Regions from separate parts of the Bacteroides acidifaciens genome, predicted to be linked through region 2. Evidence: riboswitches for the same ligand, from Rfam matches in the RefSeq annotation. Region 2 holds a riboswitch; the other holds the start of a gene.
The links. Region 2 has a riboswitch for thiamine pyrophosphate ahead of thiS (sulfur carrier protein ThiS). Riboswitches for the same ligand answer to the same signal wherever they lie in the genome.
Positions count from the first base shown of each region.

Region 1: it holds a riboswitch for thiamine pyrophosphate, as region 2 does, so the genes downstream of both, CLIN57ABFB40_RS19390 (TonB-dependent receptor) here and thiS (sulfur carrier protein ThiS) in region 2, are expected to answer to the same signal.

Region 1 is NZ_CAEUHO010000005.1:513,387-521,120, reverse strand. Features, by position in the region: gene CLIN57ABFB40_RS19420 (alpha-L-fucosidase) at 1-770, shown strand, start outside; gene CLIN57ABFB40_RS19415 (Lrp/AsnC family transcriptional regulator) at 1,205-1,675, opposite strand; gene CLIN57ABFB40_RS19410 (O-acetylhomoserine aminocarboxypropyltransferase/cysteine synthase family protein) at 1,852-3,138, shown strand; gene CLIN57ABFB40_RS19405 (hypothetical protein) at 3,213-3,464, opposite strand; gene CLIN57ABFB40_RS19400 (DJ-1/PfpI family protein) at 3,520-4,131, opposite strand; gene CLIN57ABFB40_RS19395 (mechanosensitive ion channel family protein) at 4,182-5,084, opposite strand; TPP riboswitch at 5,214-5,310, shown strand; gene CLIN57ABFB40_RS19390 (TonB-dependent receptor) at 5,311-7,560, shown strand; gene pnuC (nicotinamide riboside transporter PnuC) at 7,573-7,734, shown strand, end outside.
Region 2 is NZ_CAEUHO010000001.1:1,275,478-1,283,211, forward strand. Features, by position in the region: gene CLIN57ABFB40_RS05175 (thiamine phosphate synthase) at 1-203, opposite strand, end outside; gene CLIN57ABFB40_RS05180 (HesA/MoeB/ThiF family protein) at 265-957, opposite strand; gene thiH (2-iminoacetate synthase ThiH) at 962-2,086, opposite strand; gene thiC (phosphomethylpyrimidine synthase ThiC) at 2,162-3,850, opposite strand; gene CLIN57ABFB40_RS05195 (thiazole synthase) at 3,885-4,661, opposite strand; gene CLIN57ABFB40_RS05200 (thiamine phosphate synthase) at 4,738-5,355, opposite strand; gene thiS (sulfur carrier protein ThiS) at 5,360-5,560, opposite strand; TPP riboswitch at 5,621-5,714, opposite strand; gene CLIN57ABFB40_RS05210 (superoxide dismutase) at 5,847-6,464, opposite strand; gene CLIN57ABFB40_RS05215 (RHS repeat protein) at 6,540-7,734, opposite strand, start outside.

The DNA of each region.
Region 1 (7,734 bases), on a different contig from region 2:
CTGAATTTGGACAAATTGATGAACTTTTCATGGATTATACGTATGCTGAAGGAGAAAATGGAAAGAATAGTAAAGACTGGGATGCAGAAGGTATTGTTAAATTAGCACGAAAATTGCAGCCACAGATTATTATAAACAACCGCCTCGGACTAACAGAGAATAACCAAGGCTGGGATTACATTACTCCAGAACAATTCATGCCACAACAGTGGCCCACAGTAAACAGCCAACGAGTTCCTTGGGAAACCTGTCAAACATTCTCCGGTTCATGGGGTTACCATCGTGATGAATACAGTTGGAAAAGTGTACATCAACTAATTGTCATGTTAGCCGAAACTGTCAGTAAGGGTGGAAATCTATTACTAAACGTTGGCCCAACAGCAAGAGGTGTTTTTGACGAACGTGCTATAGAACGTTTAAACGGCCTGGCACATTGGATGCGTTTTCATAGTAGCGCCATTTATGGATGTACCGCCGCACCAACTGAATATGCTTGTCCCAACAATTGTATTCTCACATATAACCCCAATACTAACCGACTGTATATACACGTGTTAGAATGGCCATTCAAATCCTTATATCTAAAACAATATAAAGGAAAAATCAAATATGCTCAATTATTGAATGACAATTCAGAACTAAAATTTCGGACTGAAACCCAAAAAGGAAGCCATATGACCGAAAATACAGGAGCTGACGATGTTATCATCACTTTACCTGTAGAACGCCCAAATGTCGAGTTACCGGTTATAGAACTTATATTGGAGTAATCAATAGCACTGGAAAATTAATTATTACTGCATCAAGCAAACATATGCATACTTTTTTATTTTTAATGATGCATCTATTTATAGACGAATTCGGCATGCGCCATTTATCAAATACATGATTATTGATTATGGTAACAAGCTAGTCAAGATATACAAGAGTATGATGGCAGTTTATCCATTCAGCATTATGCAATAACCTGATAAACGAAATCACACGAAAGACAGCTATATTGGACAACCATCTATCGAAAAATCAGTCTATCTTTGTGATATTGATAATTAAAAGTAAATATAGATGCCATGAAAGAAACTTTGCAGATTCCCACTCCCGAAATGCTGGAAAACCCGATAGGTAAAGAACTTTATAATGTATGGGATAATTCTCAGAATACACAATTGCAAGAATAAAAATTATCATGGCTATTCGGAATAGCCTAAATATGTATTCCATACTGATGTTTCACCTCAGCCATCACAAAAGTACTTTCCAACGAACCCAGGCTATCAATCGTACCTAATACATTCAGAATAAACTCCTGATAATATTTCATATTGGGAGCATGAATCTTCAATAAGTAATCATAGCTCCCTGATATGTTATAGCATTCGGTCACTTCGGGAATATCCTGTATGATTCGGGTAAATTCGGCAGCAATATCCCGATTCAGCCGCCTGAGCTTCACACTGCAAAATACCACAAATCCCTGATTCAGCTTTTCCGCATCAAGTACGGCGATATACTTCTTTATATAACCGCCACTCTCGAGACGTTTGAGACGTTCGAATACAGGGGTTGATGACAAACTCACCCGTGCAGCCAGCTCTTTGGTGGTCAGACGGGCGTTCTCTTGCAAAGTACGGAGTATTTGCAAATCTACTTTATCCAGTTTCTCCAATGCACTCATAGAATAATATTCTTCTAAAAGGTGAATTTCAGAAATGAAACAAATCATTCATTCTATATAACGTCACAAAAATAGCATTATTTTCTATACTTTCGTCATATATTGTTCGATAACTCTATATCCAATAAATTTGCAAGAAAATAAACAAGATTATTCAACCTCAAAAACATACGATTATGGCAACAAAGAAATTACACTTCGAGACTTTACAAGTACATGTAGGACAGGAACAGGCAGATCCGGCAACAGATGCCCGTGCAGTCCCTATCTACCAGACTACTTCTTATGTATTTCACAACTCCGCCCATGCAGCCGCACGTTTCGGTCTGCAAGATCCGGGAAATATCTACGGTCGTCTGACTAACTCTACCCAAGGAGTTTTTGAACAGCGTGTAGCCGCCCTTGAAGGTGGAGTAGCGGGTCTGGCTGTCGCTTCCGGTGCTGCCGCTATCACTTATGCATTTGAGAATATCACTCGTGCCGGCGACCATATTGTAGCAGCCAAGACTATCTATGGCGGAAGCTATAATCTATTGGCGCATACCCTACCCAGCTACGGCATCACAACGACTTTTGTTGACCCAAGCGATTTATCAAACTTTGAAAAGGCTATTCAAGAGAATACAAAAGCGGTATTTATCGAGACATTAGGTAATCCGAATTCTAATATCATTGATATAGAAGCAGTGGCAGAAATAGCCCACCGCCACCAAATACCTCTGATTATTGACAACACATTCGGAACTCCATATTTAATCCGCCCCATCGAACACGGCGCAGACATCGTAGTACATTCAGCCACGAAATTCATCGGCGGACACGGGTCGTCACTAGGTGGAGTCATCGTCGATTCCGGCAAGTTCGACTGGGTAGCTTCCGGCAAGTTTCCACAACTCACGGAACCCGACCCTTGCTATCACGGAGTACGCTTTGTAGACGCTGCCGGTCCAGCCGCTTACGCTACACGTATCCGTGCCATTCTGTTGCGCGACACCGGAGCAACTATCAGCCCATTCAACGCTTTCATCCTGCTGCAAGGTCTGGAAACTCTTTCCTTACGTGTAGAGCGTCATGTAGAAAATGCATTGAAAGTAGTGAATTTCTTAAACAATCATCCGAAAGTGAAGAAAGTCAACCATCCGTCATTGGCCAATCATCCTGACCATGCACTGTATCAGCGTTATTTTCCGAACGGTGCTGGTTCTATCTTCACTTTCGAGGTAAAAGGCGGTCAAGAAGAGGCACACCGCTTCATCGACAGTCTGGAGATTTTCTCCCTACTTGCCAATGTGGCCGACGTGAAATCATTGGTGATCCATCCGGCGAGCACGACCCATTCGCAGCTCAATGCACAGGAACTAGCCGAACAGGAAATTTATCCGGGCACCGTACGCCTATCCATTGGAACAGAACATATCGATGACCTGATTGCGGATTTGGATCAGGCACTTGCCAAAATCTAACATTCAATCATTGAAATGGAAGATGATTATCTTTGATTGTTCGTTCTATTTCTTTATAATCAAATATGACATTTCTATTCATATATTTTTCCCATATATAGAATCCTCGCAAGCAACGAATAATCAACCTTTCCCCAATCAATATCATTAAACTCTGATGAAGAATAATCCTCTATCCACGATTGCATGGCGTTAAGAAATTCATCTATTGTCCGATTTTCCCATTCTTCAGAATTTGTCAGGAAACTGCTATTCAGTTCGTCCAAAAATGCCAAAAAGGCTTTTTTGGACGATATTTCTTCGATACGTTTAGAAATACAATCCATAGTCATTTGTTATGATTCAATACTTCGTATTCCATGTGATTCAATATCCATACAATCATTGTTTACCGGAAAGCAAGCAAAAGCCTTGCTTGTTGAACTGATAGTACATTTCGATGCGTTCTGGCGTTTCGTTTTCAAGCAGCAGAAGCAGTTCTTTGGCAAATTCAAGCGTTGCCGAACCGTTTGCCGTCACAATGTTTTTGTCGCAGATCGCTTGTGCATGGACATATCCGTCAGGATGAGTATAGTTGTGACCGCCCCAAAGTTGTAGCTGCTCCAAGCCATTGCCGGTATGCTTGACTGCATTGAGGAATCCGTGTTTTGCCATGAATGAAGCTCCATTACAGATTGCACCGACAATCTTTCCTTTCTCAATGGCTTGTTGAACAATCGGTACAACCAGCTCTGCAACAGGAGTAGTCCAACCAAAACCGCCAATCAGCACTAACGCTGCATAATCATCGGGCATCGTTTCAAACGAATAATCAGGTAAAGTTCGGAAGCCACCGATGGATTTTACTGGCTCCATTGTCGGAGCGACAGCCTTATTGACATATTTCGGATTCTCTTTCAGAGCGAACTCATCAGAGGCTATGGCTTGTGAAAGATATACAATTTCGTGTGCCGCATAATCCGGCAGGAGGATATATAGAATTTCGTTGCTCATAACATCATTTTTCTAACGTTTAAGATACGGGAAGAATCGGCATATCATAATTAATTTCCCTGATGTACTGTAAGTTGCGGGAAAGGGAAGTTGATACCTTTTTCATTGAAGGTTTCGTAAATCGCTTTATTGATATCGAAATAAACACCCCAGTAATCTCCGCTATTTACCCATACACGTGCTACGACATTCACACTGCTGGCGTCCAGCGCGTGAAGAGCCACAAAGGGAGCCGGTTCTTTCAGGATACGTTGGTCAGTAGCAAGAATATCATAAACGATTTTCTGCACTTTCTCATAATCTTCTCCATAATCTACCCCAACAATCCATTCCACGCGACGGGTTTCCTGATTGCTATAGTTGGTTACCACTCCACTACTCATTGCACCATTCGGCACGTAAATCACTTTATTATCTGCAGTAGTCAAAATAGTATGAAAAATCTGTATTTCTTTCACTGTACCGGAAACTCCCTGGCTTTCTATCCAATCTCCCACTTTATATGGCTTAAACAACAATACAATCAAGCCTCCCGCAAAATTCTGCAAATTACCGGATAAAGCCATACCGACAGCCACACCGGCAGAAGCCAACAAAGCAGCAAACGACGTGGTTTCAACGCCAAGAGCACCTACTACAGAAATGATTAACAGTACGGTCAACGTAATATTCACCAAGCTTTTTACAAAAGTCTTGATACTTACATCCACTTTCCTTTTATCCATCAAACGCCCGACAAACTTATTAAGCATAGAGATAAGGAAACGTCCGACGATAAAAACAATGACCGCAATCAGTATACGTTCTCCGGCACGAATGGCAAAGTCTATCAATTGTTGGGTAATCAGCGAGAGTTTGTCCAATCCGTCAGCATTGGCAATCGCTTCTTTCATTAATTTATCTGCGGCCACTTGTACAGAATCCGCAGCTTGTGTTGCTTGTAATAATAGCATAATTAAAATGTATATTAAATGAGTAAACAGTTATATGGCTATTCTAATAAGTTACAAAGTTATATTGTTTTTAGTGAATCTAAAAGTTTTTTTTGCTTTCCTCCTGCAAAAGCTGTATTTTTGTAACCGATTCACTGGTAGGGGTGCCTTAACATGACGGGCTGAGAACATACCCATAGAATCTGATCCGGGTAATGCCGGCGTAGAGAACTAATTAGTAAGCAAGATGAAAAAAGTTGTATGGATGGCCATCGCCTTATCGGGCGTAGGCATCTCTGTTCATGCACAGACGAGTGTAAAGGATAGTATGAAAGTAGTAAACCTACAAGAAGTGCAGGTAGTATCCACGCGTGCCACCGCCAAAACTCCCGTGGCATTCACCAATATAGGCAAAGCAGAATTGAAGAAGGTTAACTTCGGACAGGATATCCCTTATCTGTTAAGCATGACTCCTTCTACACTGACCACATCGGATGCAGGAGCAGGTATCGGCTACACGACTCTTCGTGTGCGCGGAACCGACGGTACACGTATCAACATCACGGTAAACGGCATACCGATGAACGATGCCGAAAGCCATAATCTGTTCTGGGTAAATATGCCCGACTTTTCTTCCTCCGTAAAAGATATGCAAGTGCAACGAGGCGCAGGTACGTCTACCAACGGGGCAGGTGCCTTCGGAGCCAGCGTTAATATGCAGACTGAAGGTGCATCCATGAAGCCGTATGCCGAATTCAACGGTTCATACGGTTCATTCAACACGCACAAGGAAACGGTGAAAGTAGGAACCGGTTTGCTCAATAACCATTGGACGTTTGACGCCCGTCTTTCCAATATCGGTACGGACGGATACATAGACCGCGCTTCGGTAGACCTGAATTCTTACTACCTGCAAGGAGGTTATTTTGCAGAAAACACATCTGTGAAACTGATTGCATTTGCTGGAAAAGAAAAGACATATCATGCCTGGGGATACGCAACCAAAAAGGAAATGGAGGATTTCGGCAGACGCTACAACCCCTGTGGCGAGATGTACACCGACGCCAACGGCAACAAGCATTTTTATGACGACCAAACGGATAATTATCTGCAAAAGAATTATCAGCTTCTCTTCAATCATACTTTCTCGACAGCCTGGAATCTGAATGTTGCCTTGCATTACACCAAAGGCGATGGCTATTACGAAGAGTACAAAGACGACAGATCCCTTATAGAATATGGCCTGAAACCATTCACTATTGATGGAACCGAAATAACCAAAAGCGATTTAGTCCGTCAGAAGAAGATGGACAACAAATTCGGTGGCGGCGTTTTTTCTCTCAATTATACGGTCAACAGGCTGAATGCGTCTCTAGGAGGTGGTTTGAATCAATACCGGGGCAATAACTTCGGAAGAGTTCCCTGGGTGAAGAATTATGTGGGCACTCTATCTCCCGACCATGAATATTACCGCAATAAATCCAAAAAGACCGATGGCAATATTTATCTGAAAGCAAACTACGATCTTACCAGAGGATTAAGCGCGTATGCCGATCTTCAGTATCGACACATCGACTATACCATCGACGGAAACAATGATAAATATGACTGGAGCAAAAATGCCCTGCGTCCACTGGCAGTAGACAAGAAGTTCGATTTCTTTAACCCGAAAGTCGGGTTAAACTGGAACATCACGTCCAACCATCGCGTTTATGCCTCTTTCTCGGTAGCCCAAAAAGAACCGACAAGAAACAATTATACGGATAGCGATCCGGATTCATACCCCAAAGCTGAAAAACTGCTCGACTATGAAGCAGGATATACTTTCGCCAACCAATGGCTGACGACAGGTGCAAACTTCTACTACATGGATTATACCGACCAACTGGTTCTGACCGGAGCTTTAAACGATATAGGTGAAGCACTGACCGAAAACGTGCCGGACAGTTATCGTATGGGAGTCGAGCTAATGCTGGGAATCAAACCGTGTAAATGGTTTCAATGGGACATCAACGCTACATGGAGCAAAAACCGCATCCAAGATTTTGTAGAAAGCCTGCCGGGCTACCACTATAATGACGACGGTAGTTCTACTTCCCTCCCGACTGTTCAGATCAAGCATAAAGACACTCACATCGCTTTCTCACCCGACTTTCTATTTAATAACCGCTTCTCATTTATTTATAAGGGATTCGAAGCAGCTTTGCAATCACAGTTCGTAAGCAAACAGTATATGACAAATGCGGAAGTAGAAGAATTGACTCTTGATAAATATTTTGTCAATAACCTCAATCTGGCGTACTCCTTCCGTCCCAAGAAGGTGTTGAAAGAAGTCACGGTAGGGTTCACTGTGTACAATCTGTTTAATGAAAAATATGAAAACAACGGTTGGGCTTCGAGCGACTACACCGATACGGTGGAGAATCGGAGAAACTATGCCGGATATGCAGCGCAGGCAGGAACAAACGTCATGGGACATGTTTCTATCCGCTTTTAATACCACAGGGCTATGGAAATGAATTTTCTGGAAATATTCGGTACGATTGTCGGTTTAGTCTACCTTTGGTTGGAATACCGGGCAAGTATCTATCTTTGGATAGCGGGGATTATCATGCCTGCTATCTATATCTTCGTATATTACAAAGCAGGATTATACGCTGACTTTGGCATC
Region 2 (7,734 bases):
TCCTCTTTCAGGTAAAAGTGCTCGTGTGTGACAATGCGACGGTGATATTTTTCCGGGATAAGTGTCAGTAATCGTTCTGAATACATAGCCGGAGTTTCCGGTTTCCTAAGATGTAGAATGTCCAGACCCTCTTCGAAAAGAGCGGTAATAATCTTATCTTCTTCAACGAAGAAAGTGGGGGTGGTGACTACAATTAATTTCATTTCCTTTGTTAACTTGGATTGTTTAGCAAAGTTAGCAATTAACTATATCACAAACCAACGTTTATAGTGAAAATTTGTTAGATTGCAATGTCCGCAAGTCAATAGTCCATAGTTCACCCGCTAAAACGTTGCCAAAACCACAAATTATTTTCAGGACTTCCGTAGCTTCAATGCTTCCTACGACGGCGGGAGTTATTCCCATCACCCCTTTAGGTGGTGGCGGCATACGCTTCATTTCCTCTTCGTCAGGATAAAGGTCACGGTAACTTTTCTTCCGGTTGCCGTAATTGAATACTGAAACTTGTCCTTCGAAACCACAGATAGCACCGTATATGTACGGCTTTCCCTGCTCGATGCAAATATCATTAATCAGGTAACGTGTAGCGAAGTTGTCGCAGCCATCCACAACCATGTCATATTTCCGGATAATATCACGGGCATTATTCTCTGTCAGCCGGGTAGGGTAGTGTGCTACCTTGATTTCACTGTTGAGGGCAGAGAGCCGTTCCGCTGCACAAACTGCCTTAGGCTTGCCCAACTCTTTCTCGGAATAAAGCACTTGCCGCTGCAGATTACTGATACTTACCACGTCATCATCTACCAGTCCGATGTACCCCACACCGGCACCCGCCAAGTAAAGGGCGATGGGAGAGCCCAGCCCTCCCACACCTACAATAAGTACTTTTGCTTTCTGCAGTTTTCTCTGACCTTCCTCTCTGATTTCGGGAAGAATTATTTGCCTGTCGTATCGCATCCGCTTATCTTTTAAAATCGAAAGACTGGTCCCAATCCTTCCAAATCGGTTCACGCCCCAACTTCTTCAAATCACGTTCCACTTCAACCGCTTTCCGTTCATCGCTGACATGGAACTGCTCCAATGTCTGGGGATAACTGTAATATCCCCCCGGCTCTGTCTTACTTTCCGCACTCATGGTTGTTACGCCCAGTGTTGCCATGTTATTCCGGATTTCTGCGCTTTCGCGGGTAGAATAGGAGATGTCCACATCATGGTCGAAGATACGCATGGCGAATGTCAGTTGTGCCAGCTCACGGTCGTTCATGATAACGTTCGGTTGGAAACCGCCATTTTCCGATGGGCGCATACGTGGGAAGTTTACGCTGTATTTGGTTTTCCAATAATGTTTTTGCAGATAGCGCAGATGATATGCCATCATCGTTACATCTGTCCGCCATTCTTCCAGACCGATAAGGACACCCATGCCAATCTTATGTACACCTGCCTGTCCCATGCGGTCAAAACCGTTGACACGCCATTCAAATTTAGACTTCATGCCTCTTGGATGATACGTCTTGTAGTTTGCTTTGTTATAAGTTTCCTGGAAACAGATTACACCGTTCAGTCCATGTTTTGTCAGTTCCTTATACTCTTCCGCTTTAAGCGGCATTACCTCAATTTGTAGATTGCTGAAATAAGGCTTTGCCAAATCCAGCGCACGGGCGATATACGGAACTCCGGCTGCCGCAGGGTTCTCACCCGTCACGAGCAGGAGATTCTCAAAAGGAGCCAACCGCTTGATGGCTTTGTATTCATTGATAATCTCTTCCTCTGTCAGTATCGTCCTCTTCATCGGATTGCTGATGTGGAAGCCGCAATAGACACAGGAGTTAGTACATGAATTGGTCAGATAGAGCGGGACAAACATGGAGATTGTTTTGCCGAACCGTTCCATCGTGTATTTTTGGCTGAGGCGTGCCATCACTTCCAGATAAGGAGTGGCAGCGGGTGAAATCAGCGCCATAAAGTCGTTGACGTCCAAATGCTCTTTCTTGCCTAGCGCACGGCGTACGTCGGCATCTGTTTTGGAATAGATGGCTTTTGTCGTCTCTTCCCAGGATATTTTTTCTAATTCGTCTGAGAACATTCTTATTAAATTAAAAATTAAAAATTGAGAATTGAAAAATGAGGTTGAGAGGTTGTCAGAACCTTTTCCCTCTTTTTACTTCTTACTCTTTTTTAAGTCACGTGATAACCGCATCGCACAGAAGTTCGGGCCGCACATCGTGCAATATTCTCCGTCGATATGATGTCCTGCACGGAAATATGTCTGTGCCCGTTCTGGGTCGAGGGACAAGTCGAACTGGTCTTTCCAGCGGAATTCATAACGCGCTTTGCTCAGTGCATTGTCCCGTACCTGTGCGCCCGGATGCCCTTTGGCAAGGTCTGCGGCGTGAGCGGCAATTTTATAGGTGATGACTCCTACGCGTACATCCTCTTTATCCGGCAAGGCAAGGTGTTCTTTCGGAGTTACATAACAAAGCATTGCCGTACCCAACCAGCCTATCTGTGCTGCACCGATAGCAGAAGTGATATGGTCGTATCCCGGAGCAATATCCGTCACCAACGGGCCGAGCGTATAGAATGGCGCATCGTGGCACTTCTCAATCTGGCGTTCCATATTCTCCTTAATCTTGTGCATCGGCACATGACCGGGTCCTTCGATAAATGCCTGCACATTCTTGTCCCAGGCGCGGAGCACGAGTTCTCCCATCGTGTCCAGTTCTGCAAATTGGGCTTCATCATTGGCATCATAGATGGAACCCGGACGCAGTCCGTCACCTAAGGATACCGCTACATCATATTCTGCCAGAATATCACAAATATCGTCAAAGTGCTCGTACAAGAAACTTTCCCGGTCGTGAACCAGACACCATTTGCTCATAATACTTCCCCCACGGCTGACAATGCCGCACAACCGCTTGTCGGCAAGGTGCACATTATGGCGACGGATACCCGCATGAATCGTAAAATAATCCACTCCCTGCTCACATTGCTCAATCAAAGTGTCCCGGTAGATTTCCCAAGTCAGGTCTTCCACTACACCGTTTACCTTTTCGAGTGCCTGATAGATAGGAACCGTGCCGACCGGAACGGGACAGTTGCGGATAATCCACTCGCGTGTCTCGTGGATGTTCTCTCCTGTGGAGAGGTCCATCAGAGTGTCACCGCCCCATTTGCAGCTCCACAATGCTTTTTCCACCTCTTCATCAATGCTCGAAGTAGTAGCCGAGTTTCCGATATTCGTATTGATTTTTACCAGGAAGTTACGTCCGATAATCATCGGTTCCGCTTCCGGATGGTTGATGTTGGCAGGCAGTACGGCACGACCTTCAGCTATTTCCTTGCGGACAAATTCGGGAGTGATATGCGTCTTGATTCCCAATTCCTCGCAATTCATATTTTCGCGGATGGCTACGTATTCCATTTCGGGGGTAATGATGCCTCTTTTCGCATATGCCATTTGAGTGATAGCTTCTCCCTTTTTCGCGCGATAGGGCAGGGAGATATGTTCAAAACGCAGGTGGTCGAGACTTTTATCATCCCGTCTCATCCGTCCGTATTCAGAGGTGATTTCAGGAAGCTGTTCCACATCACCGCGACCGACAATCCATTCTTCGCGCATTCGCGGCAACCCTTTTTTAAGGTCGATATTCATCTCTGTATCACTGAACGGTCCGCTGGTGTCATATACATATACCTCGGGGTTCGGTGTCGCTATCTTTTCTTCGCCTTCAAAACTGACACTGGGCACTTGTTCCACTTTCCGCATAGCCACACGGATATTCGGAAAAAGTTTGCCGGGTAAATATACTTTTTGAGAGCGGGGGAATTTTATTCTTTGTTCCATAATTGTTGTTTTATTGTCAACTACTTATTCATGATTATTTATTCAGAAAAGCAGTCAGAGGTGAGCTTGCTTCCGCTATGAAATTATCGGCTTGCAGCCCTAATACCGCTTCGTAAGCCTGTCTTCCGGCTTCGGTGGCAACTTTGAAAGCCCTTGCCATCTCTACCGGGTTTCCGGCAACGGCGATTGCCGTGTTCACCAATACGGCAGAAGCTCCCAGCTCCATCGCTTCGGCAGCATGGCTTGGCGCGCCGATACCGGCATCCACTACAACGGGGATACCCGCTTGTTCGATAATGATTTGCAGGAATTCTTTGGTTTGCAGACCTTTATTTGTGCCAATCGGAGCACCGAGCGGCATAACGGTCGCTGCGCCGGCTTCTTCCAGACGCTTGCAGAGCACAGGGTCGGCCTGGCAATAAGGCAATACGACAAAGCCTAGTTTCACCAGCTCTTCCGTAGCTTTCAATGTCTCGATAGAGTCGGGAAGCAGATAACGGGGGTCGGGATGGATTTCCAGTTTCAGCCAGTTTGTTCCAAAGGCTTCACGGGCCAGTTGTGCGGCGAATATAGCTTCTTCCGCATCGCGCACGCCGGAAGTATTGGGCAATAACTGGATATTCGGATGGATAATATGTTTCAGCATGTCGTCCTCTTTGTTGTCCATGTCGATACGTTTCATGGCAACCGTAACCATCTCTGTGCCCGAAGCCAGGATGGACTGTTCCATTACTTCATTGGAATTGAATTTCCCTGTTCCCAGGAAAAGGCGGGAGTTAAACTCGCGTCCTGCAATTACTAACTTTTCCATTTTGTGTATTTTAGTTGATTATTCAAATTTTGTTCTTCTGTCTGAATTAAAATCCCATTTATCATCTGACAAATTATTAATCACTATCAATGATTCTCCGTGTTTCCTCTACCGGATTCTCCGCCCGGAGAATCGTGCCGGACATGGCAATCCCGTTGACTCCTGTACGGAGAATGGCGGGAATATCCTCAGCGGTAATTCCACCGATAGCCACGACAGGCAGTTCGATGTTCGCTTCTTTCATCTGCGACATGATAGCGACATATCCTTCCAAACCCAGTACAGGGCTCAGATTCTTTTTGGTAGTAGTAAACCGGAAGGGACCGATGCCGAGATAATCGGCTCCGGCACGGTAATGCTGTATGACATCTTCGAATGTATTCGCCGTACCACCGATGATAAAGGCTTCTCCGAGTATCTGTCGTGCCTGGTCGATAGGCATATCTTTCTTACCCAGATGCACTCCATCCACTTCGAGCTTCTTGGCCAGTTCGACGTGGTCGTCGAGAATTAACATAGCTTCATGCTCTTTGCAAAGCGGTTTCAGTTGCAGAGCTACTGCTTCCACCTCTTCGAGAGAAACTTCCTTCATGCGTAATTGAATCCATTTGCATCCGCCTTCGAGAGCCATGCGTGCCGATTCGAGGTACGAATACCGTTCGGTCTGATGCGTGATAAATTGTAGACTGACCATTCCGTTATCCCCCGCAAGCCGCTTTGATAATAACCAGGTTGTCGTTCTCATGAAGCGTGAAACGTTTCCACTCGGTGCGTGGAATCATTTTGTTGTTTACGGCGATAGCGATGCCCTGAACCGGAAGTTCGAGTTGCGCTGTCAGTTGTGTAAGGGTAGAGTCGGGAATCATTTCCACCTCTTTGTTGTTCACTTGTACTTTCATTGTCCTATCAGAATAAATAAGTTGAAAGTAAATACAAAGAGCGTGCTTTTATAGAAAGGCGATAAGAAGAAACACAATCCCTACGTCAGTACTAACTGCATCAGGTTCCTAGGGTATAATCTCAGCCCCTCATGGGGCACCCCTTTGTCTTTACGGAGGCAAAGTAAGCGAAAAAGAAACAGAAAAACACTAAATCATCAGATTTTTTTCATTATTGTCGTAAAAAAAGGCCGCTGTGATTTTCACAGCGACCTTTTCATTAGTATAGTTTAGTTAATAAATCCAGTTACATTCTTTTTTCAACCACATTCCAGTCGATAATGTCCCACAAGGCGTTGATGTGGTCGGCACGGCGGTTTTGGTAATCCAGATAATAAGAGTGTTCCCACACATCGAATCCGAGAAGCGGCTTCAATCCGGCACGAACAGGGTTGCTGCCGTTTCCTTCTTTGGTGATGTGCAGTTTGCCGTTCTTGTCAACGGACAACCACGCCCATCCCGAGCCGAACAATCCTACTGCTGCTGCGTTGAATTCTTTCTTGAAGTTTTCAAAGCTGCCGAAGTCTCGTTTGATAGCTTCTCCCAGTTTGCCTGCCGGTTCCTTCTTTGTTGGTTTCGGGGCAAATTGCAGGAAATACAGGTTGTGGTTCAATACTTGTCCGGCGTTATTGAATATAGCTCCATCCGGTGCTGTGGCAACGATTTCTTCCACCGTTTTACCTTCATATTCTGTTCCCGGAACGAGGCTGTTCAGATTATTTACATACGTTTGTAGATGTTTTCCGTAATGGAAATCTATTGTTTGCTGACTGATTACAGGTTCCAACGCATTGTTTGCGTAAGGAAGTTTAGGCATTTCGTAAGTCATGGTCATTATAATTAAAGACATTAATATACTATTCATAATGTTACAAGTTTTAATTGGCTTGATATACTATAATAACAGAAGCCTTCCGCAAAATGTTCACAGTATCTTGTTTTATTTATAAATATACTGTATACGTTCCACTTCGTTCGGGTTGTCCCGGTTCGTACGGTAAATCCATTGTCCCGTATTGTCATATTCGTAGTAAGAATTTCCATCAATCCGGTTCCCGTATTTATCGTACAGGCAGGTCAGGCAGCCGGACGTTTTCTGGTTGTTGCCCATAATCCGCTGGTAGACAATCTGCGTCAGGTAACCGTATTTATCATACTCATAAGCATCCTTTTGCGAGATAACCTGGTCGGGGGAATTGGCGAAAAGCAGGTTCTGGTGTTGTGATGCGACCAGTCTGCCCTTATCATCATATTTATTCGCGGTGTATGCCTGGAGTTCACCGTTCTTATTGTATTCCTTGGCTTCGGTCAGCAGTCCTTGCTTGTTATAAGTGCTGATAATGAGCTTTCCGTCCGTATATTTAAGTGAATCGCTCTCGATGCTTCCATCGGCACCGATGCGGCATGTCCGCCGGTAAATGTCCGTCTTGGTTTTCGGATTCGTCTGTACTTCAAAGATGCAGCGACCTTGTGGGTCATATAGCCTGTTCGTTTGTACTTCATTGCTTGCCTGCCCGTTTTTCATGGTCAGTGAAAGAGTAGAGACGAGTTGCCCTTTATCGTCATACGAATAAGTGGTCGAGATATTTCCTGTGCTGTCGTTTTCGGCAGACTTTATCAGTCGTCCCGCATTATAATATTTCACGGAAGTAGGAGTGGAGATGATGGCTTGCAGGATAAACGGTGTCCGTAACGCATTGGCTTGGTCGCGAAACTCTTTGTATTTATGCGTACTCAGAAATTCCTGCAACAGTCCCAGAGATTCAGAACTGACAATAGCCGGCTTCAAAAGCTCAAAATCGGCTTTCTCGCTGAGATACTCAAGGTCACCCAAGTGTGTACGTGCCGTGGTGTTCAGGTAAGGAGTATGTTTATAGTCGTCGATAATTTGCCGGATAGCGGTCGCGTTTCCCCCTTCCCGCAGGCTGTCGATGCTGTGGAACAGATAATTGTCATATAACGCTTGGGCTTCAGCCAGAAACGGACGGGTATCCTTGTCCGTGAAGAACTTCTGCATGGCGGGATTATCAAAGAAAGCCTTGAAATTCTCCTGTGTCGGATTGCTTTTCACAATCTGATAGAGCCGCTTGTTCTCGGCAGCGTTGACCTGGGAGGCGAATTTCCCGTTCGGGTAT